DNA from 2 places in the Desulfitobacterium dehalogenans ATCC 51507 genome. Region 2 is predicted to be linked to the other one. Evidence: predicted binding sites of a transcription regulator. Region 2 holds the regulator's gene; the other holds the start of a gene.
What was found. The regulator Rex, encoded in region 2, represses fermentation and respiration genes when NADH is low (regulators of the CRP and FNR family bind a similar motif). The targets are predictions, from matches to a motif close to ATTGTTAANNNNTTAACAAT.
Positions count from the first base shown of each region.

Region 1 (15,654 bases), 350 kb from region 2:
AGACGGATTGCTGCGTCATAGGTAACACCTCTCCTGGTGGTTCCCCAATCATAACCGTAAGTAGGCAAACCGGCTTCCAGTTTTGAGCTAGGGATAACGGTCACCGCATAGTCAAGGACTTCCTGAATCCAGCCGACTGGGGCAATAGAGCCGGGAGTATCCCAGCTATAATCATAGAGCATGAGGCGAACAACATCTACAATACTCCCAATCCCCAAATAATCATGGCCGGCGCTGACCGGCTCGTCGGCATAGGTCTTCGCTTGAATGGCTACGTATAGCTTTTTGTTATAGGGTACCAGAGCTGTTTTGAGCTCTCTTAGGAAAAGGACAAAAAGATCTCGATCAGTGACTGCAATATTTTCGTAATCGATCTCGATTCCGGCATAATTCATGGAAAGAACTTTATTAACGATTTGGGTAACATGGCGTTGACGGATGGTGGGGTTGTTCAATACAGTGGAGATCAGTTGTTGATCATAATTATTGGCGATTAAAGGTATAAGCTCGATCCCTCGAGAGAGTGTGAATTCAATCAATGCAGAGTCTTCGCCATTAGGATAAAGGAGCAAATCTCCTGTTGGGGTGAGTTCATACCAGAAGGGAGAAAGAGTTGTGAAAAGTTCAGCATGCTGGCGTACTACAGCCATGGCCTCCTGTTGTACCCAATAAGGAATCCAAGCTGAAAAAGTATGTCGTCTTCCGGGTCTTTTGGGTATTACGATTTGTTGGCCGATGCGCAATTGGTAGGGGTCGACACCAGGGTTGGCGGCAAAGAGCTCATCTACCGATACTCCATAGATCAGTGAAAGCTTGTAAAGAGTATCGCCGGCTTTAATGGTATAAGGGACGTAGTCTGGTTGTGGAACAGGCTGGAAGAGAACATTGTAAGTAAGGGGGCCTACGATCCCATCAGGGGTCAATCCCCTGTCCCTCTGAAAGCGGATTACAGCTGCCTCTGTCTTAGCGCCAAAGGTTCCATCGATGGGTCCGGGTATGTATCCCAGCTCACTTAAACGGACCTGGACTTCGGCAACATCGTTTCCTCTGGACCCTCTACGTAAAATTCTCATCATATCACCTCTGAATACAGCGCTATACTATAAACAGTATATTCATAGTCTTAATAGAAAGGTGACAGTACATAAGATTTTGTTTAAATCTACTTTTTCAAATTTTATTTAATTATTATTAAAAATTTTTATATAGAGATAGAATTGGCATAAGAATTGCAATAAAGCCGGGATAAAGCTATACTAGAGAGGGAAGGAGTCGATCCTTTTTGCGAATTTTGTTGGTCGCATTGAATGCGAAATATGTGCATACCAATTTAGCTATACGGTACTTACGTGAAAGTGTTCGAGGAGAATTTCCGGATGTTGATCTTCGGGAATTTACCATTAATGAGCCGATTGAGCGGATTGCTGCCGAGATATATGAAGTCAAGGCAGATGTCATTGGTTTTTCATGTTATATCTGGAACTTGAAGGAGACCTTGGCGGTTATCCGTCAGTTAAGACCGACTTCTCCCCATACCCGAATCCTGGTAGGGGGACCGGAGGTTTCTTTCGAAGCAGAAGCCTTTTTAAGAGAAAATCCAGAAATTGATGGTGCGGTTCTAGGGGAAGGGGAGATTACCTTCCTGGAACTGATGCGGGCTTGGGAATCGGGTTCCGAACCCTCCCAAGTACAGGGGCTGGCCTGGCGATCTTCCACACAAGAGATCGTTCTAAATCCGCCTCGTCAGCAGATAGCCATGGCTGAGCTTCCTAATCCATATAATCATAAGGAAGAGCTTCAAGGGCGTCTTGCCTATGTAGAGACGACTCGTGGCTGCCCTTTTAATTGTCAATACTGTCTTTCTTCCACCTTTCAAGGGGTTAGGTATCTCCCCGCGGAACGTTTTCGCGAGATCTTACGTCAAACCTTGCAATGCGGAGCACGGACCATTAAGTTAGTGGATCGCACTTTTAATGTGGATAAGGAGCATTCCTTTAAAATTTTGGATATTGCCCGGGAAGAAGCAGCCCATTATCCCTCGGAGGCAGGGATTCGGATCCATTGCGAGATTGCGGGGGAGTTGCTGGATGAGGATTGGCTTCATTATTTGCAAGACTATCCTAAGGATCTGGTTCAATTTGAGATCGGGGTGCAGTCCACAAATCCGGAGACCCTAGCCATCATTTGTCGCCCTCAGCATTTTGAACGCTGGGCAAAGTACGTCCGAGAGATTCGCAGTATGAGTAAAGCTCATCTGCATCTGGATCTCATTGCCGGGTTGCCTAAAGAAGGCTGGGATAGCTTCCGAGGATCCTTTAATGAAGTGTATGCCGTTCAACCAGATATGCTCCAGTTAGGCTTTTTGAAGGTGCTTAAGGGGTCGGGGCTGCGGAAGAAGAGCAAGGAATATGGGCTCGTCTTTTCCCCGGATCCTCCCTATACCGTTTTGCAGACGGATGATTTAAGCCATGATGAGCTACTCAAGCTTCACCGTCTGGAAGATATTCTTGATCGGTATTATAACTCGGGTCGCTTTGGTCATACTTTGGACTGGGCCATCGGAAGGTATTCCACGCCCTTTGATTTTTATCATGAATTTGCTGAATATTGGCATCAGCAGGGGTGGTTCAGACAGAGTTGGTCAGCTAAGGCCCTTTTTGAAAAGTTATGGGCTTTTTTCGCATATCAGTCCTTTCGTTCAGACATATGCGCACCCCTAAGAGAACGGTTGAGATTGGATTATTATTTGTGGGAACGCCCCAATAGTGTTCCAGCATATCTGCTCCTTCCTGACGAGAACCTTCCGCCAAACTATCCGGAGATAAAGTACTCCTTTCAGCAGGATCCAAGATGGGCTCATATCATACCGGAGTTTCGCGGGATGGACCGCCGGCAATGGACTCGGGCAACAGCAGTGGAATATTTCCAAGAGCCACAGCCCCAATGGGTACTGTTTTTTTATCAAAACGGACGGACACAAACCTATCCCATCCGTACAGATTAATGAAGCGTTATGAAGAGAAGGATAAAGGAGAATGTCATGGTTAAGGGTTTAGTTAAACAGCTCCGATATAGAATTCCAATAATTGGGTTTTTGGTATGTGCCCTTCTCCTCACGGGCTGTGGGGAAGACCCTCAGCAAGGATTGCCGGGGGGAGCTGCTCCGGCAGTGATTGAGGTCTGGCATTCTTTGGCAGGAGCTGAGGTGGAGGCCTTGGGTAAGGAAGTCCAAAAAATTATGGACGGTCACCCCGAAGTGATTGTTCATCTAGAATATATAGAAGAAGGAGAGATAGCACATCTCGCTTATCTTGCCCAGGCCGGTGGAGAAGGGCCGGAGATATTTTTAACTACTTCTCAAGCCTTAACTGAACTCTTCCAACAAGGAGCCTTAGCCCCTGTCATAGGAAATGCGGATTCCTTTATCGGCTTAACCTCTCAGTTTAAATATGGGGAAAAGCTTTACGCTCATCCTTTAGCTACGGATGTTCCTGTTTTTTACTATCGAACGGATTTAGCCCAACTGCCCCCTACTTTAGCTGATTTTTATACAACCAAGGGAGTGCTGGCTTTAACCGCTCTTGATGCTAAGAATTTGGCTCCCTGGTGGTTAGCTCAAGGAGGAAAATTAGCCGGCAATGGGCAGCCTGTCCTTCAAGAACCGGCCAATTTGATTTTTCTCCAACAGCTTTTGGCTTGGAAAGAAGAGAAATTATTGGTGGTCGACCCTAATGCCTGGGACCTATTCCTCAATGCTCAGGCTGCTTATACTATCGCTAATGCAAGCCGAGCTCAAGGATTGACCGAGGCTATACCCTGGGGAAGTGTGCCTTTACATCAGCTGACAGCCGGACAAGGGGAACTGTTAGCGGTAAGAACCCTCGGTATTGCTAATTCATCGATCAAATCTTCGGAGAGTTTAAGCCCTTTAATCCGTTTAGTAGAAGAAGAGTTGCTATCTTCAGATTCACAATGGGCTATTGCCAAGGCGGGTAAACGTTTTCCGGCCAGCAGTTCGTTCTATAGTCGTGAAGAAGCTCAGTCGGGAATTCTCCGCCAAGTGGGGTTGAGCTTGGCTCAAGTCTGGTCCTTGCCGGGAAATGCCTTGGAAGGGAAGCTTATTCCTATTCAAGACAAGGCATGGCAAAAGGCTTGGACTGGAGTTAAGCCGGAGGAGGTTTTGGCAGAAGCTCAAGCGGAGGCTAGAAAGGCACTTGAGGCAAAATAGAGAAGGGGGAGTGGCTATGCCGTCAAAGCATGTTCGATTGCTTGTCATTACAGGGCTTTCGGGAGCGGGTAAAACCCAAGCGCTTCAAAGTCTTGAGGATCAGGGGTATTTTTGTGTGGATAATCTGCCTCCATCCTTGATTTTGAAATTTGCCGAGCTTTGTACTCAGTCCCAAGGGAAAGTGACTCGTGCGGCTATCGTCTGCGACTTGCGCGGCGGTGAGTTTTTCTCCTCATTGGCGGAAGCCTTAGGGGATTTGCATGCCGAAGGATTTCAATACGAGATCCTTTTCTTAGAAGCCTCGGATGAAGTTCTGGTAGGACGATATAAGGAATCCCGGCGTAGACATCCACTGTCTCCCGGCGGAGGAATTTTGGAAGGAATTCAAATGGAGCGGCAAATGTTGACCGATCTCCGCGGGGTAGCTCATAAGATTATCGATACCTCCAATCTGTCTTCCCAGCAGCTGCGCCATCAGGTAGCTGAGATTTTTGGAAGTGAGCAAACTTCAGGGCATTTAGCAGTCTCCGTAGTTTCCTTTGGTTTTAAGTATGGCATTCCCTTGGATGTAGACTTACTGATTGATGTGCGCTTTTTACCCAACCCCTTCTATGTCAGTGAACTGCGGCCTCTTACCGGGGAGCATCCTCAGGTAAAAGATTATATTTTCAGCAACCCTGTTGCCCAAGAGTTTGTGGATAAATATCTGGGTCTCTTAGAGTTTATCCTTCCCTATTATGTAAAGGAAGGCAAGCGGCACCTGGTCATTGGGGTAGGCTGTACAGGGGGACAGCACCGATCGGTTGCTATTGCGGAACGAATTGGTGTTTTTCTTCAGGAACGTCATTATACGATGAGTGTTAAACACCGGGATGCCGCCCGAAATCGGAAGGGTGATAAATTAAAATGAAGTTTAAACTGGTCAAATCACTCCCCAGATCCCTCAAATGGCTTTATCCCAACTTAGGTGTTAAACGCTGGTTTTTGCTGGCGGTTCTCGGAGTATTCCTCTTTGCGGCGGGTTTTTCCGTCATGAATGATGGCATCGCCTTGGGTTACTTGGAATTGCAATTCCGGGAAGGAATTTATCGTATGACGGGAAGTGCGCCCCGTACGGCTGTTCCTATGGGGTTGTTCATCAGCGCTTTAGGAGCGGGGGCTATGGCTGTGGGTTTTAAACGGATGCTTCGTTCCATTATATCCGTGTTATTGCCTGATGAAGAAGCCCGGATTGTGGATGTCATGTATTCACGGCAGCATTTACGACGTGGCCCGAAAATCGTTGTCATTGGCGGAGGAACAGGTTTATCGGCATTGCTTCGAGGGCTGAAGAATTATACTCGCAATCTGACGGCCATTGTTACTGTGGCAGATGATGGAGGGAGTTCAGGAAAGCTTCGCAGTGAAATGGGTATTCTCCCACCGGGGGATATCCGTAATTGCCTGGTTGCCTTATCGGATACAGAGAATATTATGGAGAAATTATTTTCCTATCGCTTTGATACGGGAACCTTGAAAGGACATAGTTTAGGGAATCTGTTTTTAGCGGGGATGGCGGATACTTTTGGGGATTTCAAAAAAGGCATCGAGCATGTCGGTGAGATTTTTGCACTGCGGGGCAGTGTTTACCCGTCGACCATGGAGCAAGTGGTTTTAGGAGCGGAGTTAGCTGATGGGACCTCTGTCAAGGGGGAGACTCAGGTCAGAGATACTCAAGGCCGTATTCAACGAGTCTATCTGGAACCGGAGGATTGTGAACCCATTCCGGAAGCTTTAAGAGCTCTGGAAGAAGCGGATCTGATTGTTTTAGGACCGGGCAGTCTTTATACCAGTGTTCTCCCCAATCTCCTGGTGAAAGGACTCAAAGAAAAGATTCAGGAAGTGGATGTTCCCTGCATCTATGTCTGCAATATTATGACTGAGCCGGGGGAGACGGATCAATTCCAGGTCTCGGACCATCTCCAATCCCTTATTGATCACTGCGGAGCAGGGTTTGTGGATGTGGTGGTGGCCAATAAACAAGAAATACCCCAGGATCTGCTGGAACGCTATGCGGAAGAGGGCTCCTATCCGGTACGAGGGAATGCGGAAAGTGTGGAGTGGTTGGGAGCAAAGTACGTGGAAGCGGACCTTTTACAAGAAGGTGATACCGTACGCCACCACCCGGACCGCTTAGCGCGGATCCTTATTCGGTTGCTTTTTAGCTTAAAACCTATGGGAGAGCGTATTGCTTTAGTGGATTCCTATTTGTTGAATCACAAGCTAAGAGAAGAGTCCTAAAGTACTGGTAAAGGAAGTGGGAGAATGTCCTTTAGTGCCGAAACCAAGGATGAGTTGGCTCGGATCGAGGAAAGGAAAAAATGCTGCAATCTTGCAGAATTAGCTGCCTTAGTGCGGATGGATGGGACGTTGCAGATTTCCAATAACTCTTATGCCTTGAATGTTATCACTGAAAGTGCTCCGGTGGCGCGTAAAGTGTATCGCTTGGCCAAAACTTTATTGGAATTACCCGTGGACATCATGGTACGGAGGAAACTGCGCCTGAAAAAGAATAACTCCTACATGGTAAAAATCTATCCCCGGGCTTTAGCTGATTTTCAACAGTTGGGACTTATGGATGAAGAGGGAGAAATATTACCGGGTATCCCTAATTTTTTAGTAAAAAAGAAATGCGATAAAATAGCATACTTGCGAGGGGCATTTTTGGCGGGAGGATCCATCAATAATCCCGAAGGAACCTATCATCTGGAGATTATCACCAATGATCCTCTTCATGCTGACGCATTAAGCAAGCTTCTTAATAAATTTAATTTGGGAGCCAAGGTAAGTATGCGTAAGAATTGGCATGTGGTCTATATTAAAGAGAGTGAACATATTGTTGAATTTCTTGGCTTTATCGGCGCCCACCGGGCCCTTTTGGAATTCGAGAATGTTCGTGTTCTCAAGGACGTGCGCAATCAAGTCAATCGCTTGGTAAACTGTGAAACAGCTAACCTCAATAAGACCGTGGACGCGGCTGTACGGCAAGTAGAGAATATCCAAAAAGTAGCCAATACTATCGGTTTACAAGCCTTGCCGGAACCGTTACGAGAAATTGCCGGGCTGCGGCTGGAATATCCCGATGCCAGCTTGAAGGAGTTAGGCGAGATGTTGGTTCCTAAGGTCGGTAAATCGGGGGTCAATCACCGGATGCGTAAGATCGACGAGCTTGCAGAAAAGTTGGATGAACAAAGCAGACAGGTCAAGAAAGGAGGATGAATGTGCGCATAGGATATGGCTTGAACCTGGAACAAACGCAGAAACTAATCATGACACCAGAGTTGCGCCAAGCGATTGCAGTCCTGCAGTTATCAGCAATAGAACTCTCCGGTTATGTAGAGCAGCAGATGCTGGAAAACCCTCTGCTCGATGTGATTGAAGATTCAGCAGATAAAAGCATGGACAATACCCAGGAAAGTCCTTCAACTCAGGAGAAAGACGAGAGTGCTGATGAGAGTACTTGGGATATGAACTGGGAAGAGTATTTTCAGCATCAGGAAGAACGAATTAGCAGGGAGTATGACCCCGATGCTGGACAGAGCAACCGATTTGAGCCTTTTTTAGCGGCAGCTCCTTCTCTTCAAGAGCATTTGCTTGAACAGATTCATATACAAAAGGTTCCCGTGTCCCCGGATTTACTTGAATACATTATTGGAAACTTAGATGATAATGGCTATTTACCTCTTTCTTTAGAGGAGATAGCTGGACAGCTGCGGCTTCCTCTTGAGGAAGTAGAAAAAGGTTTGGCAGTTATCCAAAGTCTGGACCCTTTGGGAGTTGGGGCAAGGAGTTTGGAAGAATGCCTGCGCTTGCAGCTCCCCATGCTGGAAGAATACCCTCCGGAGATGCCTGAGTTTCTTAAGTACCTGGAGGATTTAGCCGCCGGTCGTTTACAAAGGATTGCTAACCAACTTAAGATTACCCCAAGTCAAGTTCAAGACATGGCGGATTTAATTCGTACCCTGGATCCTAAACCCGGTCGGCGTTTTGCGGGTTCTGGTGAAGTTCGGTATATCCTTCCCGATGTCGTGATTGAAGAGGTTGAGGGTGAATATATTATCCTGGTCAATGATGTGACTGTGCCCCGTCTGGGAATTAATCAGGCCTATCGTAAAGCATTAAGTCAGAATAATGAATCGGAGATTCGCAAATTTGTCGAGCAAAAACTCAATGCGGCAGCATGGTTGATTCGCAGTATCGAGCAAAGGCGACTCACTCTATATAAGGTTGCGGACGCTATTGTAAGACGTCAAGAAGAGTTTTTGAGGCGAGGAATTCGCTATTTAAAGCCTCTCAATCTCAAAGACATTGCGGAAGAGATCGGGGTCCACGAGTCAACGGTCAGTCGGGCTACATCCAATAAATACGTACAGACCCCTCGGGGAATCTTCGAATTTAAGTTCTTTTTTGCCACAGGTTTAGGTAGCGAACAAGGGATTACCACGGAAGGAATTAAACAAACCTTGAAAGGTATCATCGCTGCTGAGGATCCCAAGAGCCCATACTCTGATCAGAAACTCTCAGAGATCCTTAAAGGAAAGAATATGGAGATTTCACGACGAACCGTCGCGAAATACCGTGATGAACTGGGTATCCCTTCAACAACTCTACGGAAACGCTATTAGCGAATAATGATCAGCTGAATAATTACAATCTGATAGTGAATGCCCTTAAAATCTGGGATCAAGGTATAGTCTAAAGAGTAGAAACTTCCTTCGAGCGGTATACTAAGATGATAGAAAGTGCTAAACTAAGACAGATTGGATTGGCATAAAATTGCCAATGGCTATGATTCATTACTCAAAATTTACATAGATAGTAATGCTTAACTTACTGAACACATAAGCTTTCATAGCAAAGACCCAGAGATGATTAAGCTAATGAGGAAAGGAGAACCATACTTAATGCATAAGAAAGGGCTTAAGGACATCGTGGTACGAGATAAACGTGTTTTTGTGCGGGTTGATTTTAACGTACCCATGGATGATCATGGCAATATTACCAACGACACGAGGATTCGGGCAGCTTTGCCTACCATTCAATACCTAATCGGCGAAGGGGCCAAAATTATTCTTGCCTCCCATTTAGGACGTCCTAAAGGAAAACCCGATCCGAAGTACTCCCTTGCTCCCGTAGCAAAACGCCTCAGTAAATTGCTCAATCGACCGGTATCCATTGCCCCGGATTGTATCGGTCCGGAAGTAGAAAAAGAAGTGGCCCAATTACATGAAGGTGAGGTCCTTCTCTTAGAAAACGTTCGTTATCACGAAGAGGAAGAAAAGAATGAGCCGGAGTTTGTTAAGCAATTAGCTCGCTTAGCCGAAGTGTATGTTAATGATGCTTTTGGCACAGCTCACCGGGCTCATGCTTCCACAGAAGGAATCGCTCATCATATTCCCGGCGTGGCAGGCCTCCTTCTCCAAAAGGAAATCGAAAGCATGGGCAAGGCCTTGGAAGATGCGGAGCGGCCTTTTGTGGCCATTATTGGAGGAGCCAAGGTCAGTGATAAAATCGGTGTCATTGAGAACTTGCTCAATAAAGTCGATGCTCTTATCATTGGTGGTGGAATGGCCAATACCTTCCTGAAAGCTCAGGGATATGACCTGGGAAAATCTTTGGTGGAAGCAGATAAATTATCCTTAGCTCAAGAGATTCTTGATAAAGCGCAGGAACTTAAAGTAGACATTCTTTTGCCTCAAGATGTAGTGGCGGCAAAAGAATTTAAGGCCGATGCACCTTATCGGATTACCACCATCCAAGAGTTAACTGAGGACGAAATGGCCTTGGATATCGGACCGGAAAGCGCCGGCCTTTTCAGCGAAAGAATACAAAAGGCACGGACCATCGTGTGGAATGGCCCTATGGGTGTCTTTGAAATGGAACATTTCGCCAAAGGGACAGAGAAGGTTGCTCAGGCCGTGGCTCTATGCCCGGGCATGACTATAGTAGGCGGTGGAGATTCTGTGGCTGCCGTAGAAAAAATGGGTGTGGGGAATCAAATGAGCCATATCTCTACAGGAGGAGGAGCTTCTTTGAAGCTCTTAGAAGGGAAGACCCTACCCGGTGTAGCCGCACTTCAAACTATATAAACTATCTCATCTTGAAAGGAGCTCATTTAATGGCCAAACGACATCCTATTATCGCTGGAAATTGGAAGATGAATAAAAGCCTTCGTGAAGCTCAGGATTATGCGGTAAGGCTCTTAGGAATGCTTGGTGAACTTACTGAAATTGATGTTGTCGTGTGTGCTCCCTTTACAGCCTTAAGTGTTCTCAAGGATGAGCTGGAGGAGAGCGTCATTCATATTGGGGCTCAGGACATGTTCTACGCCCCTAATGGGGCCTATACCGGAGAGATTTCTGCCGCTATGCTGGTGGATGTTGCTTGCACCTATGTCATCCTCGGGCATTCGGAGCGCCGGGAAGTTCTCCGTGAAACAGATGAAGAGATTGCCAAAAAGGTGAAGGCAGCTCTCAAAGCAGGGCTTACCCCTATTCTCTGTGTGGGTGAAAACTTAGCCAACCGTGAAGAAGGAAAGGCCTTTGCTATCGTTCGCGGTCAGGTGGAAAAGGATCTCACTGATCTTTCAGCGGATGAATTGAAAAGAGTGGTCATTGCCTATGAGCCCATTTGGGCCATTGGAACGGGTAAAACCGCCTCCAGTGAAGATGCTCAAGAGATGTGCGCCATGATTCGCTCCACGTTAGCCGGAATTGCCGGCGTGGTTGCCGATGAAATCAACATCCTCTATGGAGGGAGCGTTAAGGGCGACAATATCGCGGAACTCATGGAGCAACCGGATGTGGATGGAGCCCTTGTGGGCGGGGCCAGCCTTGAGCCTGAAGGATTTGCGCAACTGGTTCAGAATGCGGTGGCTGCCCTATGAAGCCCCTTTTATTAATGATTCTTGACGGATGGGGCCATAGTCCTCAGGCAGAGGGCAATGCCATAGCCAATGCCCAAAAGCCGAGCTTCAATACGCTGTTTGAGGAGTACCCCCATACCTTCATCGTTGCTTCAGGGGAAGAGGTAGGATTACCCCCAGGGCAAATGGGAAACTCGGAAGTCGGCCATTTAAATATTGGGGCGGGGCGGGTGGTGTATCAGGAATTCACCCGTATTTCCAAAGCCATACGGACCGGTGAGTTTGCCCAAAATACCGTATTGAAAGAAGCCATGGAACGGGTCAAGGATGGGCCCAACGCTCTGCACCTTATGGGATTGCTCTCAGACGGAGGGGTTCACTCACATAGTGAGCATCTTTTTGCCCTTTTAGATATGGCAAAAGCCATGGGGGTTAAAAAAGTATTTATCCATGCCCTTTTAGATGGCCGGGATGTGCTGCCTCAAAGTGCTAAGGTATTCATGACCAGACTCAATATTAAATGTAAGGAATTAGGCCTTGGCAAAGTCGCTACCGTAAGTGGCCGTTATTATACGATGGATCGGGATAAACGTTGGGAGCGGGTAGAAAAGGGTTACCGGGCCTTAGTCGATGGGGAAGGTTTGAAAGCACCTAACCCTTTGGCAGCGATTGAACAATCTTATGATATCAGAGTCACGGATGAGTTTGTAGCGCCTACGGTCATTGTGGATTCAGAAGGAAAGGCCGTTGGAACCCTCCAGGATGGAGATAGCTTCATCTTCTTTAACTTCCGTTCCGATCGTGCCCGGGAGATTTCTTATGCCCTCGTGAATGAGGAATTTACTGGCTTTGAGCGAGGAAAACCTTTGAATCTTCATTATGTGTGTATGACTGAATATGACGATACTCTGAAAGTTCCAGTGGCTTTTCCTGCTCAGAACTTAGACAATACCTTAGGGGAGGTTCTGGCAAAACATAAGAAGAAGCAGCTTCGTATCGCTGAGACAGAAAAATACGCCCATGTTACTTTCTTTTTTAACGGAGGGGTAGAGGATCCTTGTCCTGGCGAAACCCGTTGCCTTATTCCTTCTCCAAAAGTTGCTACCTATAATCTGAAGCCGGAAATGAGTGCCTATGAAATTACTGAGGAGCTCCTTAAACGCTTGGATACAGAGGATTATGACATTATCATTCTGAACTTTGCCAATTCGGATATGGTGGGTCATACCGGGGAATTTGGGGCTACCGTTAAAGCCATAGAAGCGGTGGATGAGTGTATTGGAAAAATCGTTCCCAAGATTTTAGAGCGCCAGGGAACTGTCATCATAACAGCTGATCATGGCAATGCTGAAGCTAAAGTGGACTTGGAAACAGGCCAACCTCTGACTGCCCATACTTCCAATCCGGTGCCTTTTATCTTGGTTAATGATGACCTTAAGGGCAAAACCTTGCGGGAGGGAGGGGCTCTTCGGGATGTGGCTCCTACGGCCCTGGAGCTGATGGGGATTCCGCAGCCTCAGGAGATGACGGGGACGTCCTTGATTTTATAAGGTGACTCTCCGGGATCTCCAGGATTTTGCTTTAGGCGTTCACTCCATAAGCTGCGCGGAGCAATCTAATCGCTCAAGGCTTCCGCTGCGTCAGGTCCCCGGCTAAATCGGCTCCTGCCTCATAGCCGGTTGGAAACGTCCTGTTTCCAACCTGACTCCGCTGCAGTCTTTCGCGAAGATTGCTTGCCTGCTCGCTTAAATCCGTTCTCTGCCTGAAAGCAAAATCCTTGGGCTGCATTTCGGGTTTGAGCGGTGCGGATGATAGGATAAAGTTAATAAGGCAAGTTATACCAACATGATTTATGTTAAATATTATATTTAGGAGGTTATACATATGAGTTATATCGACGAGATTTATGGACGTGAGATCCTGGATTCCCGTGGCAATCCTACTGTTGAGGTAGAAGTCGTTTTAGAAGATGGTTCCATGGGGCGGGCGGCTGTTCCCTCAGGTGCTTCCACAGGTGCGTTTGAAGCCGTTGAATTGAGAGATGGCGATAAAGGGCGTTTTCTGGGTAAAGGGGTTCTTAAAGCCGTAGAACATGTTAATAAAGTGATCGCCCCGGAACTGGAAGGACTAAGCCCCTTTGACCAACCGGCTATTGACCGTGAACTCATTGCTCTTGATGGAACAGAGAACAAGGGTAAACTTGGAGCCAATGCCATTCTAGGAGTTTCTTTGGCTAACGCCAAAGCTGCAGCTGAATGCGTTGGACTTCCCCTTTATCAATACTTAGGGGGCGTTAACGCCAAGGAGCTCCCTGTTCCGATGATGAACATCTTAAACGGCGGTCAGCATGCTGATAATAACGTGGATATTCAAGAATTTATGATTATGCCTGTAGGTGCTAAAAGCTTTACTGAAGCTCTGCAGATGGGAACAGAAGTATATCATAGCTTGAAGGCAGTTCTTAAGGAAAAGTCGCTTGCGACTGCTATTGGCGATGAGGGAGGATTTGCTCCCAGCTTGGAATCCAATGCCGATGCACTGCTGGCTATTATGGATGCCATTCAACGTGCAGGTTACACGCCTGGAAAAGATATCGCTCTGGCCCTGGATGTAGCAGCCACGGAGCTTTATAAAGATGGAAAATATCATCTTGAAGGGGAAGGACTAACCAAGACTTCTGATGAAATGATTGCCTATTATGAAGATCTGGTTGAAAAGTACCCTATCGTTTCCATCGAGGACGGGTTGTCTGAAGAAGACTGGGAAGGATGGAAAAAGCTTACTGAAAAACTGGGAAGCAAGATTCAACTGGTGGGAGATGATCTGTTTGTCACCAATCCTGCCCGCTTGGCACGGGGTATTAAGGAAAAATGCGCCAATTCCATCTTAATTAAACTCAATCAGATCGGGACCCTTACTGAAACCCTGGATGCCATCGAAATGGCCAAACGTGCTGGATACACAACGGTTATTTCACATCGCTCCGGGGAAACAGAGGATGTGACTATGGCTCATGTAGCCGTCGCTGTCAATGCAGGACAGATTAAAACAGGTGCGCCCGCACGGACAGAACGTGTAGCAAAATATAATGAACTTCTTCGCATCGAAGAAGAACTTGGGGAAACCGGAGTTTATCGCGGCCATGAGGCATTGGGCCGTTGATGGTTCCATATTGACAGTTGACTTATCTACTCTTGCCTTTTGTCAAATTTTTGTGCTAAAATAGCGGTACTGACTAAATCATAAGGAATGACCGCCACGAGAGAAGTGGCGGTTTACCTGATATAGGCAGGATACTGCTTCCGACTGGTTTTTAATATATTTAGGGGGTGAATAGGTATGGTTATTTTTCTAACCGTTATATTAGTCCTTAGCTCCTTGGGTCTGATCGCAACGGTTTTACTTCAATCCGGCGTGAGTGCAGGTTTGGGGGCTATTGGTGGCGCCAGTGAGTCCTTCTTTGGGAAGAAGAAGGGATTGGATGCTGTCCTTCAAAAAGTTAGTATTGCCTCAGCTGTTGTATTTTTGCTGAGTTCTCTGGGGGTAGCCTGGCTTATGAAATAAAGTCAGGTCCCCTTTTTCCCTTTATTCAGCTTCCGTAAAAATAGAGCAATAACCGCAGAAAGCTAATCCTTTAAAAACATGAGTTCTTATAACCTGCATAATTGAACCGGTAGGTTCACATTCATCCATTACCTTACTAAAATGCAATAATGAACAATCCTAGTATGTAGTTTTAATGGTGCCAAACGGGAACTGAATTAATATTTAGGGGGAAACTGGCTCATTACATAAATTTTCATTATTTAGGGGGGTTTTTGATAATGGATTTTGCTTCAATGCCTATATGGGCTGTCTTAGCAGGTCTTGTCGGGCTGGCATTTGCCTTTTACTTCGCAAGTAGTGTTTTAAAAGAAAGCCCAGGAAATGCTCGGATGCAGGAAATTTCTCTCGCGATTCAAGAGGGTGCCATGGCATTTCTCAATCGCCAGTACAAAACACTTATTCCTTTTGTAATCATCATCTTTATTATCCTGACTTTCTTAAAAAGCTGGCAAACTGCGGTATCTTTCCTTGTGGGAGCGCTGCTTTCCGCTGTGGCCGGCTATGTGGGTATGGGAATTACCACTCGTGCTAATGCCCGTACTACGGAAGCCGCTCGGACCAGCTTGAACAAGGCCTTGGGAGTATCCTTCCGTGCAGGGGCTGTTATGGGTCTTTCTGTTAACGGATTAGGTCTTATTGGGGTCGCTGCTCTTTTCTTATGGTTCCAAGATGCTGAAACCATCAACTCTTTTGCCTTTGGTGCCAGTGCTATTGCTTTGTTTGCTCGTGTCGGCGGTGGTATCTATACGAAAGCAGCCGATGTCGGTGCGGACTTGGTAGGTAAAGTTGAAGCCGGTATTCCTGAAGATGATCCTCGTAACCCTGCTGTTATCGCCGATAATGTGGGAGATAACGTAGGTGATACTGCCGGGATGGGAGCCGACCTTTTCGAATCCTATGCTGCTACCACCATTGC
Region 1 is NC_018017.1:4,098,900-4,114,553, reverse strand. It holds gene DESDE_RS19640 (glycosyl hydrolase family 18 protein) at 1-1,073, opposite strand, end outside; gene DESDE_RS19635 (B12-binding domain-containing radical SAM protein) at 1,283-3,004, shown strand; gene DESDE_RS19630 (type 2 periplasmic-binding domain-containing protein) at 3,041-4,228, shown strand; gene rapZ (RNase adapter RapZ) at 4,245-5,138, shown strand; gene DESDE_RS19620 (gluconeogenesis factor YvcK family protein) at 5,135-6,508, shown strand; gene whiA (DNA-binding protein WhiA) at 6,533-7,486, shown strand; gene rpoN (RNA polymerase factor sigma-54) at 7,489-8,892, shown strand; gene DESDE_RS19605 (phosphoglycerate kinase) at 9,172-10,356, shown strand; gene tpiA (triose-phosphate isomerase) at 10,386-11,153, shown strand; partial or broken gene gpmI (2,3-bisphosphoglycerate-independent phosphoglycerate mutase) at 11,213-12,682, shown strand; gene eno (phosphopyruvate hydratase) at 13,017-14,294, shown strand; gene secG (preprotein translocase subunit SecG) at 14,472-14,696, shown strand; gene DESDE_RS19575 (sodium-translocating pyrophosphatase) at 14,957-15,654, shown strand, end outside.
Region 1: a site for Rex is predicted at 9,032-9,051, ahead of DESDE_RS19605 (phosphoglycerate kinase). Genes of this name have one in related genera too.

Region 2 (15,654 bases):
GCCAAATCTGTGTAATGCTTTACGGCAGCAGCTTCGTCCTTCATGTTATAGTCTAGAATATCACAAAGCTCTGTGGAGTAATTAAGATAACGGGAACGCCAGTCAAACCAACGTCCTTTGCTGAAGGATCCATAACGGGGATCCACCCCTAAAAAGCGAATGCACCAAGCCAACTGCTCAAGGTGGCGGAGTTCGTCATAGGCAATGGGGCGTAGGAGCTCATCAAACTCGGGCCGATCCAGGATGGCAGCTTGATATAGGTAAGTCGTAACTGCCGAGAGTTCAGAATCTTTTCCGGCATAGATATCGAATAACCACATAGCATAAGTAAAGTTGGGCTCAGATATTTCTCCAGGCACTGTATCCTTAAACTCATAAGTGGGGAGTAGAAGGACTTGACCGGGATAGATGCGATCAGGATGTTTAAGATGGTTGAGATTGATGATATCGGACATTTCGATTTTATAGGCATTAGCGATTTTATAGATACTGTCCCCAGGTTGTACAACATAACGGGTATAGTCCATGGAGATTCCCCCTTTCTGTTAATCACTATATTCTTAAGGAGGATTGGATGGGAGAAAAAGTTGATGACAAAAAACACCAATAATTTCTCTGGATGGTGTATTCAGGTATAAAGAGGACAGGTCCATCATAGATATGATGTAAACGAAGAGAAGGGAGCGAAAGGCTCATGGGCAATTCGATTCTCAAAGGAATTAGTGCCGCTCTGGGTGTGACCGTTATAACTTTATTTGCGGGGTTGATTTGGACAGCCCTGGAGGTCGGTGGATTATCCACAGGGACTTTGGTGGACATTGGATTGGTAGCAAGCTGTATCGCTGCAGGATATGTGACGGGAAGAGAAAGTGGACAATGGGTCCTTGGCGGAGTTTCTGGTTTAGGGTATGTCTTGTTTTGCGTGATTTTGGTGGCCCTTTTTTTGGAGTTAAGGGCCTGGGGAGTTATTCAGGTATTGGCTGAAGGAGGGTTGATCGGTATTCTTTCGGGTGCTTTCGGAGCGGGCAGTGGAGGTAAGTCCTCTCGCCCGGCCGGTTGGAGGAACCCGAATGTATCTTCATGGGGTAATAGTTACAGCAGCAGAGGAGCTTATAGCAGCGGTGAGATTTACAGAGGCTCTTATGATTATTCCCGGACTTATAGAGATGAGGATGACCATGGAAATGATTGGGATGATTTGCTTGGGGAAGATTGGGAGGCGTCTTATGAGGAACCGATTGTCAAGGGGAATAGAGCCAGGAAAGAGAGTCGATGGGGAGAAAAGCAAAAACCGGATATGGATTTGTGGGAAGAGGAGCAAGAGCGGAGTAGGAAAGGCAAACTTCCCAAACAGCTAGGATTAAGCTTTGACAGGGAAGCCGGTTCAGATGAGGATGAGTGGGAAGATTGGCTGCGGGGAGAAAAAAATAAATCTTCTTCCAGTTGCCGTAAAGCATGGTGGGAAGAAGAGGTTCTTTAGTATAGAATCTGACAAGGGTAATAAACTATAGATTATTAGAAACTGTGCGGTAAGGATAGTCTTTGAGATGGAGTACCGGCATGAGTAGAGGAATGGTCTTGTGGAAAATACCCTTTTCTTTTTTACCCTTGGGCTAGCGGTCAGCTTTTTAGGTTGGCTGCTTTTAGGATTTATTTTTTTCTTCTTAGGAAAGCGTTTTTTTCGAACTGGGGTGCAGAGAATTTTTGACCTCATCGTTAGGCGTTTGATGGAGGACAAATATTCTGAGAATCTTATGGAACTCTGGAGCGCTGTGCGGAGGACATCAGTCCAAAATATCCTTGAAATCGCTCTTAGAGCGGAGGAAGGAAAATTGATCGGCCGTCCTCTGGGAAGTCCTAAACCCTATAATAATTTTGATAACCTAATGTTTATACCGGCTCAATTGGTCAGACTGCCTGTGGAAAGCGATGTTCCCATTGATTCGGCGGTTACCCTGGGACCCAGGGCGGAAAAACCTATGCATTTGTCCATTCCTTTGTTAATTGGGGGAATGGGCTATGGTGTCGCCTTAAGTGAAGAGGCAAAAGTTGCTTTGGCTAAAGCGGCTAATGAGTGTGGCACAGCCACCAATTCCGGAGAAGGTCCCTTTCTTGTTGAGGAAAGAAAGGCTGCGGGTAAATTCATTTGGCAGATAAGCCGCTATGACTACGGCAGAAATCCCCAGGGGATAGCTGAAGCAGATATGATTGAGGTGCAAATGGGTCAAGGTTCACGACTCGGAGCTCATACCCTGTCTCCCCAGGAAATCAAGGGAAAAGCTCAGAAGCTCATGAAAGTATCACCGGTTGCTTCCCTAAAGGGATATGCCAATCTGCCGGGGATTAGCTCTCCGTCGGATTGGCCGCGCTATGTTCAGGAACTGCGCAATGAGGTCGGTGGTAAACCCATCGGAATCAAAATTATGGGTGGAGGAAGATTGGAGGCGGATCTGGCTGTAGCTATTGAGGCCGGCTTTGATGTGATTTGTATCGGTGGGGCGCAAGGTGGGACTGCGGCGTCTTCTCCTACGATCACCGACGATTTTGGTATGCCCAGTATTTACAATCTTGTACGGGCTCAACGCTATCTTATGGAGCAGGGGGTAAGGGGGGAGGTCAGCCTGATTGCATCAGGAGGATATGATACTCCGGGTAAATGCTTGAAGGCGATTGCTTTAGGTGCAGATGCTGTCAACCTGGGCACAGTCCCATTGTTTGCGTTGGTGCATAGACAAATCGGCAAAGTTATGCCTTGGGAGCCTTTGACACAGCTTGTTTATTATAACTCCAAATATAAGGAACAATTGAATGTGGATTTAGCTGCTCAAAGTGTAGTGAATGTTATTCAGTCGTTTATGCTTGAGATGGAAGAGGGAGTCAGGGCTCTGGGTAAGAAGTCCATACATGATCTTGGGCCTAATGATCTGGTGGCGTTGGATGATTGGACAGCAGAGATAACCGGAGTTCCAAGAGCGTGGTGAGCAAAATAAAAAACTGAGACAAGGAATCCCTTGTCTCAGTTAGTCTTTGGTGTTAATTTAGGATGAATTTGCGAGCTGCATGTTGGAGCTCTTGAGCCGTCTTTGAAAGTTCTTGAGCAGAAGCGTTGATCTCTTGCATGGCTAGCATTTGCTCAGAGCTGCTGCTGGCTACTTCCTCTGTCTGAGCGGTGGTCTCTTGACAGATAGCGGCAACTTGGGTTACCTCATGGGCGATGATATCTGAACTTTGAGTTATGCCACTGGATAGGGCAGAAATCTCTTGGATCTGCTCACTCAGGATTTGAGTGCTTTCCTTAATCCGTGTGAAGGCCTGTTGTGCATTTTGAATGGCATTGGCTCCGCTTTGAACCACTTCTTTTTCCGAATTCATACTGGTGATAGCTTCGTCAAGGCTGGTCTTGATATCGAAAATGATGGTTTCGATTTGGGCACTGGATAGGGTGGATTGTTCAGCTAGCTTCCGAACCTCTTCAGCGACAACACTGAAGCCCCGACCGTGTTCTCCGGCCCGTGCAGCCTCGATGGCTGCATTCAGTGCTAAAAGGTTGGTTTGATCCGATATGGCTTTGATAGTTTCCACGATGGAGCCTATGACGGTGGATTTTTCACCAAGGGCGGTGATGATCTGTCCTGTGTTATCCACAGAGTCGTGAATATGTCCCATCTGAAGATTGACCATGGTCATGGCGGTATCTCCGTCCTGAGCAAGCTGTAAAGACTGTCTTGAAGATTGATCCGCAAGATTAATATGCTCTTCAATCTGACGAATGCCATGGGCCATGGATTGGATGGAGCTCATGATATTTTGGACGCTATTGGCTTGTGTCTGAGATCCGGATGCCACTTGATGGATGGAGGATGAAACTAGTTGAGCTGATTCACTGGTCCCTCCCGATTGAGTGGACAGAACCTGAGAAGATTCGGCAAAAACGTCGGCGCTATGGGTGATGTCTCCGACCAAGGAACGAAAATTCTCAGCCATTTGATTCAGAGATTTACAGAGGGCCCCCAGTTCATCTTCCTGTCCCATGCTGTATAGGGTTGCAGTAAGGTCTCCTTGAGCCATTTTTTCAGCGAATTGTACACCGTGGCGTAGTGGAGTTGCTATTAAGTAAGATATGTAAAGTCCGTAAACAAAGATTATAAGTCCTGCTATAACAAGTAGAACTAGATATATAGTGATGTTTTGCTCCAGGTTGGCCCCTGTCTTAACCATAAAGTACACAACCCCGCCGGCTAAAAGAGTAATCAAAGCATTAATGCCGAAGGCCAGGCTGAGCTTTGCCGATACGGATAAGTTAAACCACCAGCGTACTATGCTGGAATGCTTAAAGAAGAACTCGCTTATTCTGTCTAAAAAACTGTTCATTTAATGCCTCCTTTACATGAATTTTGCCACGAAAAATTCAGGAATTATTACAATAAAATACAAGTGCCGAAGGTACTGCCAAAAATGATATGAAAGGAATTGAGAAGATGTAGGATTCTTTCACTATTAGTATACAGCGAGGTTATAGAAAAGAGAAAGGGAAAAAGTGGATTGGAATTATTGGAAAATTTAATCGTCTCTATTGTATCATAGGTTTTTGTAATTGTGGAGTACTGGTTTTGTTAATAGTTAATGACTTTTAGCACATAGGTATCTAGATTCGTAATGCAGAGTGCATCCGGAGAGTTTTAAGATGTATAATCTTAGCTGTGAGACAAGCGCGAACGCCGTACTTTTGGGGTTTTCTTTGACATGAGTGCTTCTGATGGATATAATAAATTATATTATAATTGAGTGTAATGAAACCCTAAGAGTGTGAGGAAAAGTTAACCAACGGTTCAGAGAGAAAGACACTTGCTGAGAGTCTTTTCCGCTTGGAGACTTGGGTCGTACAGGAGGGGCAAGGATGAACAGAGTAGTCCTTGACGGTTTGCCCGTTATAGCATTAAAGTGCAAGAACTTTGCTTGGAAGGCAGGGCTTCTTGAAAAAAGGTGGTACCGCGAGTCTTTCGTCCTTTATGGGATGAAGGGCTTTTTTGGTTGTATGGCTATGAATGCTGCTAAGGAATAAGTGGGATAGTCTGTCTTCAACCGTGGCAACCGGTGGGGCGGCAGTGTCTTCGGGAGTCTGTATATTTGAAAGGAGCGCTTACACATGTCGGAGGATTTCAAAATGGAAAAGGTATATGATCCAAGTCGGGTTGAGGGAAAATGGTATCCCTATTGGGAGGAGAAAGGGTATTTCCACGCGGACGTGGATAATACGAAGAAGCCTTTTAGTATCGTCATGCCCCCGCCGAATGTAACTGGGGCCCTTCATCTTGGACATGCCATCGATAGTACTATTCAGGATATCCTTACCCGTTTCAAACGAATGCAGGGCTACGATACCTTATGGCTTCCTGGTACGGACCATGCGGGTATTGCCACTCAGGCAAAGGTGGAAGAACAGCTGGCCAAGGAAGGGACCAACCGGCATGCCCTTGGCCGTGAAAAATTCCTGGATAGGGTGTGGGACTGGAAGAAAGAATATGGAGGACGAATTACTCAGCAGCTTCGCCGGCTGGGTGCCTCCTGTGATTGGTCGCGGGAGCGGTTTACTATGGATGAAGGATGCTCTAAGGCTGTACGTGAAGTCTTCGTGGATCTTTATCATAAGGGCTTGATATACCGGGGGAATTATATCGTCAACTGGTGTCCTCATTGCCATACCACTATTTCTGATATTGAAGTGGAGCATGTGGATCGAGAAGGACATCTTTGGCACCTTCGCTATCCTATTAAAGACAGTGACGAGTATTTAGTCGTAGCCACCACACGTCCGGAAACCATGCTGGGAGATACTGCGGTGGCAGTTCATCCGGAGGATGAGAGATATCGGCATCTCCTGGGCAAAACCATCATCCTGCCTTTGGCTAACCGGGAAATCCCCATTATTGCCGATGACTATGTGGATCGGGAATTTGGGACGGGTGCGGTAAAGATCACGCCGGCCCATGACCCTAACGACTTTGAAATGGGCTTGCGTCATCAGCTTCCTTCCATCGCCGTCATGGATCGGGAAGCCAAGATGAATGAACAGGCCGGCAAATATAAAGGAATGGAACGCTATGCTGCCCGGAAAGAGATTGTCAAGGATCTTGAGGCACAGGGTGTGCTGGTCAAGGTAGACAGCCATCAGCATGCCGTAGGGGAATGCTATCGCTGCTCCACGGTGGTGGAGCCCATGGTCAGCAAACAATGGTTTGTTAAGATGGAACCCTTGGCCAAACCGGCTATGGAAGCGGTACGGGAAGGGATCATGGAATTTGTGCCCGAGCGTTTTGCCAAAATCTATCTGGGTTGGCTGGAAAATATCCGGGATTGGTGTATATCTCGTCAGCTTTGGTGGGGGCATCGGATTCCTGTCTGGTACTGTGAAGATTGCGGGGCGGAGATTTGTGCTAAAGAAGATCCAGAGACCTGTCCGCAATGCGGATCCAAGCATATTGTTCAGGATCCCGATGTTTTGGATACTTGGTTCTCTTCAGGGTTATGGCCTTTCTCAACCATGGGGTGGCCAGAGAAAACTCCCGAGCTTAAGCAGTTCTATCCCACTTCCGTTCTCGTAACCGGACGGGACATCATCTTTTTCTGGGTTGCCCGTATGGTCTTCATGGGTCTGGAATTTATGAAGGATGTGCCTTTCCAAAAAGTCATGATTCATGGCCTGGTTCTAGATGCTCAAGGCAGGAAGATGAGCAAATCCTTAGGCAATGGGGTGGACCCTCTGGAGGTCATTGACCAATACGGTGCGGATACCCTGCGTTTCATGCTGATTACAGGCAACACTCCGGGCAATGATTTGCGTTTTCATCCGGAACGCTTGGAGGCGACCCGGAACTTTGCTAATAAGATTTGGAATGCTTCTCGTTTTGTTCTTCTTAATCTTCAGGATTATGAGGAAAGCCCCCGTGGCCAGCTGAAACTTGAGGACCGCTGGATTCTTTCCCGTTATGAAAAGACTGTAGGTCAAGTAACGGATGCCTTAGAACAGTTTGATCTGGGTGAAGCAGCCCGTCTTCTCTATGAGTTTATTTGGAATGAGTTCTGTGATTGGTATATTGAACTGGCTAAAGGCCGCCTCTATGATAAGGAGCACCCAGAAGCCCGTCATACGGTTCAATCCATACTTCTGGAAGTTCTGGAAGGTACCATGAGACTGCTCCATCCCTATATGCCCTTCGTCACGGAGGAAATCTGGCACAATCTTCCTACCTCAGGGGAGAGCATTATGATCCAGTCCTGGCCAAAGGTAGAAGGCTATCGGGAGGATGACATTGAGAAACAGATGAACCAAATTATGGATGTGATCAAAGCGGTTCGGAATATCCGGGCGGAGATGAGTGTTCAGCCGGGTAAAAAAGCCGAAATCATCTTGGTCGCACCTGAGAAGGCTGCTTTTGAGGTTCTGGAATTAGGCCGGGAAAGTATTCGGCTGTTAGCAGGTGGTTCTACTGTGGATGTAGTCCCAAGTCTGGAAGTCAAGCCTGCTCAGGCTGCCAGTGCTGTTCTTGAGGGAGTAGAAGTTTATCTTCCCTTGCGCGGACTATTGGATCTGGACAAAGAAATCGCCCGGGTTGAAAAGGAAATTGCCCAGGCCCAGCAAGAGCAAAGTCGTTTGGAAGGAAAGCTCAACAACCAGGGCTTTGTAGCGAAAGCGCCGGAGCAAGTCGTTGCTAAGGAGCGGGAGAAGCTGGAAGGGATCAATGGGCGGATCGCTGCATTGAGGGTTCGCCTGGTGGAGTTGAAAGAGGCGTAAGGCTCGGTTGGTGTTCCTTTGAGGAGCTTTAAGCGGGGCGAATAGTGAGATGAAAGTGAAGGCATGCTGGCTTCTAGTGAGGTTGGCATGCCTTTTTCATGGATGCTTGCTTGGACGTTCAGTAATCAAAGGGTCTCCAGGATTTTACTTTGCACCGGTCACTCAGTAAGCTGCGCGCAGCTGTTCTAACGCTCAAGTTTCCAACCGCCCATTGAGCAGGAGCGATTTGGGCGGGCACCCGACGGAGCGGAGGACTTGAGCGATTAGATTCCTCCGCGCAGCTTATAGAGTGAACGCTGAAAGCAGAATCCTGGAGACAACCTCTTACAAAGCCACCGCCAACTCTTGAAAATCTTCTGCAAAAATTGCAGGAAAACCATCCTTTATAGGGAATTACCGCATAGCAGAGATGTGCATAATAACCATGTACCCCTGTGTTTAAGATGAATGGAGAAGGACATATCAGCAATAGAAAGATTCAAAGGAGGACATAGAAGTGGGGAATAAGGAGATGACCGAGATAACTGAATATGAATTAAAGGGAGACCAGAAAGAGGTGTCCCCCTTAGATCTTGAATACCAGGAAGCTAAGGATTATCTGGTTAACCTCACGAAATTTGGTATGAACTTTGGATTGGGCCGGATTGAGGAGCTGCTGAAACGTGTGGGTAATCCGGAAGAACGCCTCAAGGTCGTTCATATCGGAGGTACCAATGGAAAAGGATCTACCACCATGATGATAGCTGAGATCCTCGAAGATGCCGGATATCGGGTCGGGGTGTTTACATCTCCTCATCTTCATGATTATAGAGAACGGATAACTATTAATGGTGAGATGATTCCTAAAGGTGAAGTCACCCGCCTGGTTCAGACTCTTCGCCCTCATCTGGAAGAACTTGTGCAAAAGGGTGTGGAACATCCTACGGAGTTTGAAGTGAATACGGCTATGGCATTGATGTATTTTGCAGACCAAAAAGTGGACTTAGTTCTCTTAGAGGTCGGTTTAGGTGGCGCCATTGATTCTACGAATGTGGTCAAGCCCCTGATTTCTGTGATAACCAATGTGGGTATGGACCATATGGATTATCTGGGTGAAACCTATGAGGAAATTGCCCGTGTGAAGGCCGGAATTATCAAAGCGGGTGCTATTACCGTAACGGCGGCTAATCGTTCTGAGGCTTTGAAAGTCATTCGTGAGAAGGCACAAGAGGTAAACTCTCCCTTATGGGTGGTGGGCGATGATGTACGTTGGGAGATCCGCTGGAGCGGGGAATTGGAGCAAGAATTTGATTTGATTGGGCTCCGAGGAGCTTATAAGAAACTGCGTTTACGTCTTGTCGGAGAGCATCAAGTGGTCAATGCTGCTACTGCTGTTACAGTCTGTGAGCTTTTGAAGTTCGAATGTGGAATGAACCTAGAGCGAAGAAATATTTATGAGGGACTTCGTACAGCAGTTTGGCCTGGTCGCTTGGAGTTGCTTTCCCTGAAGCCGAAGGTACTTATTGATGGAGCACACAATGTGGATGGAGCTAATGCTTTGGCAAAGGCATTGGAAGTTTTTCAGCGCCGGCGCTTAGTTCTTTGCCTTGGGATGCTGGGAGATAAGGAGCGGGAAAAAGTTGTGGATATCCTCGTCCCTTTGGCAGATGAGGTAATCATTACCAAGCCCAATTCTCCGAGATCCGGAAATTGGGAGTATCTCCATGAGTTAGTCAAAGAAAGAGGGAAGCCTGTCCTGACCATTGAAGAGCCTCGTCTAGCAGTCGAAGAAGCTTTCCAGCGACTGGATAAAGAGGATATGTTATGTGTCACGGGATCCCTCTATATGATTGCGGAAGCAAGGCAGGCTTTACTGGATGTTTTGCACAAAGTATAGAAAGAACTTATACAAGTAATAGTCAAGTTTTATTACGATTATGTAAAAAATTTAACAGAAACTTAACAATGGCGGTTAAAAAATTTGCTACAATACTACAGGAATTCCATGCAAAACGACTGGAGGAAAGAACATGTTTGGCTTATCTTCAAAAGAAGACAAATTTTACGCCTTGTTCAGGGAAAGTGCAGAAGTAGCCTGCATCACGACAAAAAAGCTTGAAGGGCTGATTTGTCAGAATTCTGTCTCTGATGCAGAGGCTGAAATGATGCATGATCTTGAGCATCGAGCGGACAAGATTACCACAGAGATTGTGGACCGTTTGAATTCGACCCTTATCACCCCATTGGATCGTGAAGATATCTATACCTTAGCCCAAAACCTTGACGATATCGTGGACTTAAGTCAAGGCGCAGTAGAGCGCATGGTTCTTTACCATACGAAAAAGCCCTCCATCGGAGCCCAGGAAATTGTTCGTACTATTGTTAAAGCCACAGAACAGCTGAAGACCGCTTTTTGCTGTTTGAACAGTATTCACTTTAAAAAGAGCGAAATTCTGGCGGCTACAGAAGAAGTTTATCGTCTTGAATCAGTAGGGGACAGCTTATATCGCCAAGAAGTGGCCCGGCTGTTTGAGCAAGAGAAGGACGCTATTGAGATCATTAAGTGGAAAGAAATCCTTGAACACTTAGAGGATACACTGGATCAGTGTGAGGAAATCGCAGACCTCCTCAAAGGAGTTGTATTGAAGTATGATTAGTTCCAGTGCGTTACTCATTGTTGTCGTATTTTTCGCGCTGGCTTTTGATTACATTAACGGTTTCCACGATACGGCTAACGCTATTGCGACAAGTGTGTCTACTCGTGCTCTCACTCCAAAAAGGGCAATAATAATTGCGGCAATACTCAATTTTGTTGGAGCATTAGTTAGTACAGGAGTAGCTCAGACCATTGCCAAAGATATTGTAAATCCTGAATTTGTTACTCAGGAAATTGTAATCGCAGCTCTCATAGGAGCGATATTTTGGAACTTAGCCACCTGGTATTTTGGAATCCCCAGCAGTTCCTCGCATGCTATTATCGGAGGAATGATTGGAGCCGCTGTATCTAAAGTAGGCTTCGGAGTGCTGCAGGTTCAAGGGATAATGAAGATAGTTGCAGCCTTATTGATTTCCCCCATTTTTGGTATTATTTTAGGTTTTATTATTATGAAAACTTTATATCTTATTTTCGGTAAGGTCGCACCTTCTAAAGTCAACCAGGGGTTTCGCAAGATGCAGGTGCTTTCTGCCGGGTTGCTGGCGTTTAATCATGGTTCCAATGACGCTCAAAAGTCCATGGGTATTATTACCATGGCCCTTATAGCGTCAGGTCTACAAGATCCATCCAATCTTAATCCGGCTTTATGGGTAAAATTTGCTTGTGCTTTGGCGATGGCTTTAGGTACTGCTGCAGGGGGATGGAAGATTATTCGGACCATGGGCGGAAAGATATTTAAGCTGGAGCCTATCAACGGATTTGCTGCAGACTTGACATCCTCTATTGTTATCTGGACTGCTACAGCCTTTCCGGGTTTGCATTTACCTGTGTCGACTACTCATGTTGTTTCCGGCTCAATCATGGGCGTAGGGAGTGCTAAGCGTATATCAGCCGTGCGTTGGGGAGTAGCCCAGCAAATGCTCATTGCCTGGGTGGTAACGATTCCTACAGCGGCTATAACCTCATTTTTGTGCTACAAACTTATAACATTAGTGCTATAGAAATATTATTATTCTATAGATTTTTAAAGGGACCGTAAGGTTCCTTTTATTATTAATTATTATTAATTGTTAATAAAATATTAATAAATTGCTAATCTATATAGCACGACGGTTTTTGATTTTTGAGTGCAGGTCTCTTTAATAGGCATGATAAGCGCTTTTTGTACATAAAGTGATACTAGCTTAGGTTGTCCGAAAGAATATGAAGTTTTTGTTAAATGTTATTGAATCGGGTGCTTTTGTGAAGCGGAGAAGTTGACAGCTATTATGGAGGATGATAGTATGTATAAATATAATCCCTGGATTAATAAGGGAATAGGACTAATTGGTTGTGCTGTCATTGTATGGATGACCTGGTTTTTTGGGTATACTTATGTTAAGTTAGTCACACAACCCAGGGGTCCAGACATACCTTCCCCGAGTCCTGTGGATCAGAACGAGTTTTTTCTAACTTTGGACACAATAGAGTTTTGGACATGTCAAACGGGGGTATTTAACTCCGAAAGCAATGCTCTCAGGGAAAAGGAGGAATTGCAGCAATTAGGCTGGGATGCCCAAATTATCTCGAGAGATCCATTTATTGTCGGAGTAGGTTTTGCCTACTCTAAGGAGGAAGTGCTTCCTATTCAAGAATTGTTGAAAGAGGGTGGAGTTGTTTCTATTCCTAAATCAGTTACCAGCCCTGAACGTGCTTTTCGTATTCGTGGTACAGGAGCAATTCAGACGGCCAAGGTTCTTGAGGGAGTCAATACCTTTTTGAAGACACCTTATACTGACCGGGAAAGCAGGCTTTCAGAGTTTGAGAACCTTATGGTTTTGACACCTCGTGCTTTAATTAATCTATACGAGGTTTCAAGATTATCGATTAAGGCCGAAAGAACTTTACCGGTGGACCTGCGAAAAATGATGTCATTGAACCTCTATGGTGAGTATCTTAATACCTTAGAGATGCTTCAAAAATAAATATATTTTTTGTTTTAAATAGTTTATAAAATCCATTTGTTAACATTAAAGCCTAGTGATATAATGTACTTACGCTAATTATTATTATCATTTAAAATTTAAGGAAATTGAAACGGGGGATTAGCTTGAAAACACTTAAAATCCCAGAGGCAACGATTATACGTCTTTCAGTCTATTCACGTCATTTAACAGATGTGGATCGTAAAGGAATCGTTACGATATCTTCTGGTGATATTGCAGAGGGAGTTGGAGTTAGTCCAGCTCAAGTTCGAAAGGATTTAGCATACTTTGGTGAATTCGGAACTCGTGGTGTGGGTTATAATGTTAAGGACTTGCACCGCCATATTTTGAAAATCCTTGGCTTAAGCCAGGATTGGAGTGTATGTCTGGTTGGTATGGGTAACTTAGGTTTAGCGCTGACTACATACAAAGGCTTCCGTGAGCGTGGATTTATTATCACTAGTATTTTTGATAATGATCCCCAAAAAATCGGGACCACGGTCAATGGCGTAGAAGTGTTGCCGGTGGATAGACTCGAGGAAGTAGCTAAAGCTAATAAGACTCAGATTGGCATCATTTCCGTACCGTCTCCCTATGCCCAGGAAATCGCTGATAAGCTTATTAGTGCCGGGGTTCAAGCCATTCTTAACTTTGCCCCTGTGGTACTCAATGTCCCACCGGAAGTTGAACTTAGAAATGTGGACTTAGCTGTGAATTTGGAAGTGCTGACATTTAATGTGGGAACCCGCCGCTCTTAAGAAGAATTGTCCCAATCTTATGGATATTTGTGCATAGGAAACTTTGTAGATGAGAATATAAAATGTAGATTCCCGAAAAGTAAGGCAGCAGTGTCTTACTTTTTCCTTATCATGATGATTATGTTTCTCATAAATCAATCCGTAAAAGAGGAGATATTATGTTACGTAAGGAAAAAGACCTGCTTGGAATTATGGAAGTACCGGAAGATGTTTATTATGGAATTCAAACGTTAAGAGCTATTGAGAACTTCCCTATTACGGGATATCGGGCTCACCATGAATTAATACGCGCCTTAGGTCTGGTTAAGGCTGCAGCTGCCCAGGCCAATATGGACATCGGTTCTTTGAACCGTGTGGTCGGCGAGTCCGTAATCAAAGCTTCGATGGAAGTTGCAGAAGGTGTCTTTAATGATCATTTTGTGGTGGATGTCATTCAGGGGGGAGCAGGGACTTCCATCAATATGAATGCCAATGAAGTGATCGCTAATCGGGCTATAGAGATTTTGGGAGGACAAAAAGGGGACTATTCCCGGGTTCATCCCAATGTCCATGTCAATATGGCTCAAAGTACCAATGATGTTTTCCCTACGGCCATCCGTATTGCTTGCCTTAATGTGGCCGATGATCTTCTTTATGCTTTAAACGAGTTAAAGGGTGCTTTCCAAGAGAAGGCCAAGGAGTTTGACGGAGTCATCAAGATGGGGAGAACCCATCTTCAAGATGCGGTTCCCATTCGCTTAGGACAGGAATTTGCAGCCTATGCACAAATGCTGAAGAGAGATATTCGCCGGATCGATGAAGCGTCGAGGTCCTTGCACATTGTCAATATGGGCGCAACAGCCGTGGGTACTGGGCTGAATGCTGATCCGGTTTATATAGAGAGAGTCTCCGAGAATCTGAAGAAGATTACGGGATTGCCTCTTTTACGAGCGGATAATCTAGTGGATGCTACACAGAACACCGATGCATTTTTAGAGGTATCCGGTGCACTTAAAACCTTGGCGGTCAACCTCTCTAAGATTGCCAATGACTTACGGCTGATGGCTTCTGGTCCTAGAACAGGTTTTGGAGAGATTAATCTTCCTGCCATGCAGCCGGGTTCTTCCATTATGCCAGGAAAAGTCAATCCCGTTATGGCTGAGGTGGTCAATCAGGTATCTTTCCAAGTTCAAGGAAATGATTTTACAATAGCTTTAGCCTGTGGTGCCGGACAACTGGAGCTCAACGTGATGGAGCCCGTAGTGGTCTTCAATCTGCTCCAATCCCTGGATATACTCCGAAATGTTATCAAAGTCTTTAAAGAGCGCTGTGTGGATGGGATAACCGCCAATGTGGAGCGTTGCCGTGACCTGGTTGAAAACAGTGTGGGTGTAGTCACTGCAATCAATCCTCATGTAGGATACGAGGTTGCCTCCCGGATCGCCAAGGAAGCCATCGTGACCGGTCGCCCGGTGAGAGAGATTGTCCTTGAAAGAGGACTTTTGACCCCTGAGGAGCTGGATATTATTTTGAATCCTTACGAAATGACCGAACCAGGTATTAGTGGCTCAGAGTTACTTAGAGGAATGCTTCCTCGTGGTCATTAATGGTAAATTATTAATATTAAGTTAATATTTTTGCCCGCCCGTCCCCTTGCGTATTATTAGTCGAAATGCTAAACTAAAAAGTGTCGAAAAATCAGCCAGGAGCAACAGTGCCCTGGCTACATTTCTATGGGTGAAAGGGGGCAAACTATGCCGGCAGGTCGAACTAATTCGGGGGCAGGCCGTACCATACTTCTTATTTTGTCAGGGGCGGCCATTGGAACATTAATAGGCTATGGGTTCGAAAAAATAGCTTTCTTAGCACCTTTTCTGCGCCCAGCCGTCATCGATTTCCCTTCTCATACCTATTTAGACTTCTTTTTTATCACCTTTTCATTTGGATTCCGTCTGAATATCACCTTTGCTACGGTTATAGGGGCATTGGGTGGTTACTATCTAGCTAGGAAGTGGTAGAATGCTCGTACTGGCTTCAGCCTCTCCCCGCAGGGGAATGCTCCTGAAAGAAGGGGGTTTTTCCTTTGTGCGAGTGGAAGCAGATGTTTCAGAAGTACTTTCCCAAGGTGTTTCTCCTGAATCAGCGGTAAAGGAGCTGGCTTTGCGTAAAGCTCTGGCTGGGTTGAATCATTGGCTGGATCGTGGCGGAAGTATGGAGGATATAATTCTTGGAGCCGATACGATTGTTGTCCTAGACCATCAGATTCTTGGCAAACCCAAGGATGCAGAAGAGGCGGAAGATATGCTGACAGCATTAAGCGGACGGGCTCATGATGTATACACTGGAGTGGCATTGATCAATGGAGCAGGCCGTCAAGAATGTGGTGCGGTACGCACAGCAGTTGCTTTTCGTTCACTGACCCATGAGGAGATACTGGAGTATATTGCCACGGGGGAGCCTATGGATAAGGCGGGATCTTATGGGATTCAAGGCTTGGGAGCCCGTTTAGTGGATAATTATCAAGGA
Region 2 is NC_018017.1:3,745,561-3,761,214, reverse strand. It holds gene DESDE_RS18150 (LysM peptidoglycan-binding domain-containing protein) at 1-527, opposite strand, end outside; gene DESDE_RS18145 (TIGR04086 family membrane protein) at 695-1,480, shown strand; gene DESDE_RS18140 (FMN-binding glutamate synthase family protein) at 1,581-2,981, shown strand; gene DESDE_RS18135 (methyl-accepting chemotaxis protein) at 3,034-4,371, opposite strand; T-box leader at 4,792-5,011, shown strand; gene DESDE_RS18130 (valine--tRNA ligase) at 5,147-7,792, shown strand; gene DESDE_RS18125 (bifunctional folylpolyglutamate synthase/dihydrofolate synthase) at 8,289-9,668, shown strand; gene DESDE_RS18120 (DUF47 domain-containing protein) at 9,802-10,428, shown strand; gene DESDE_RS18115 (inorganic phosphate transporter) at 10,421-11,428, shown strand; gene DESDE_RS18110 (SPOR domain-containing protein) at 11,711-12,391, shown strand; gene DESDE_RS18105 (redox-sensing transcriptional repressor Rex) at 12,517-13,149, shown strand; gene aspA (aspartate ammonia-lyase) at 13,308-14,735, shown strand; gene DESDE_RS18095 (DUF4321 domain-containing protein) at 14,883-15,146, shown strand; gene DESDE_RS18090 (Maf family protein) at 15,148-15,654, shown strand, end outside.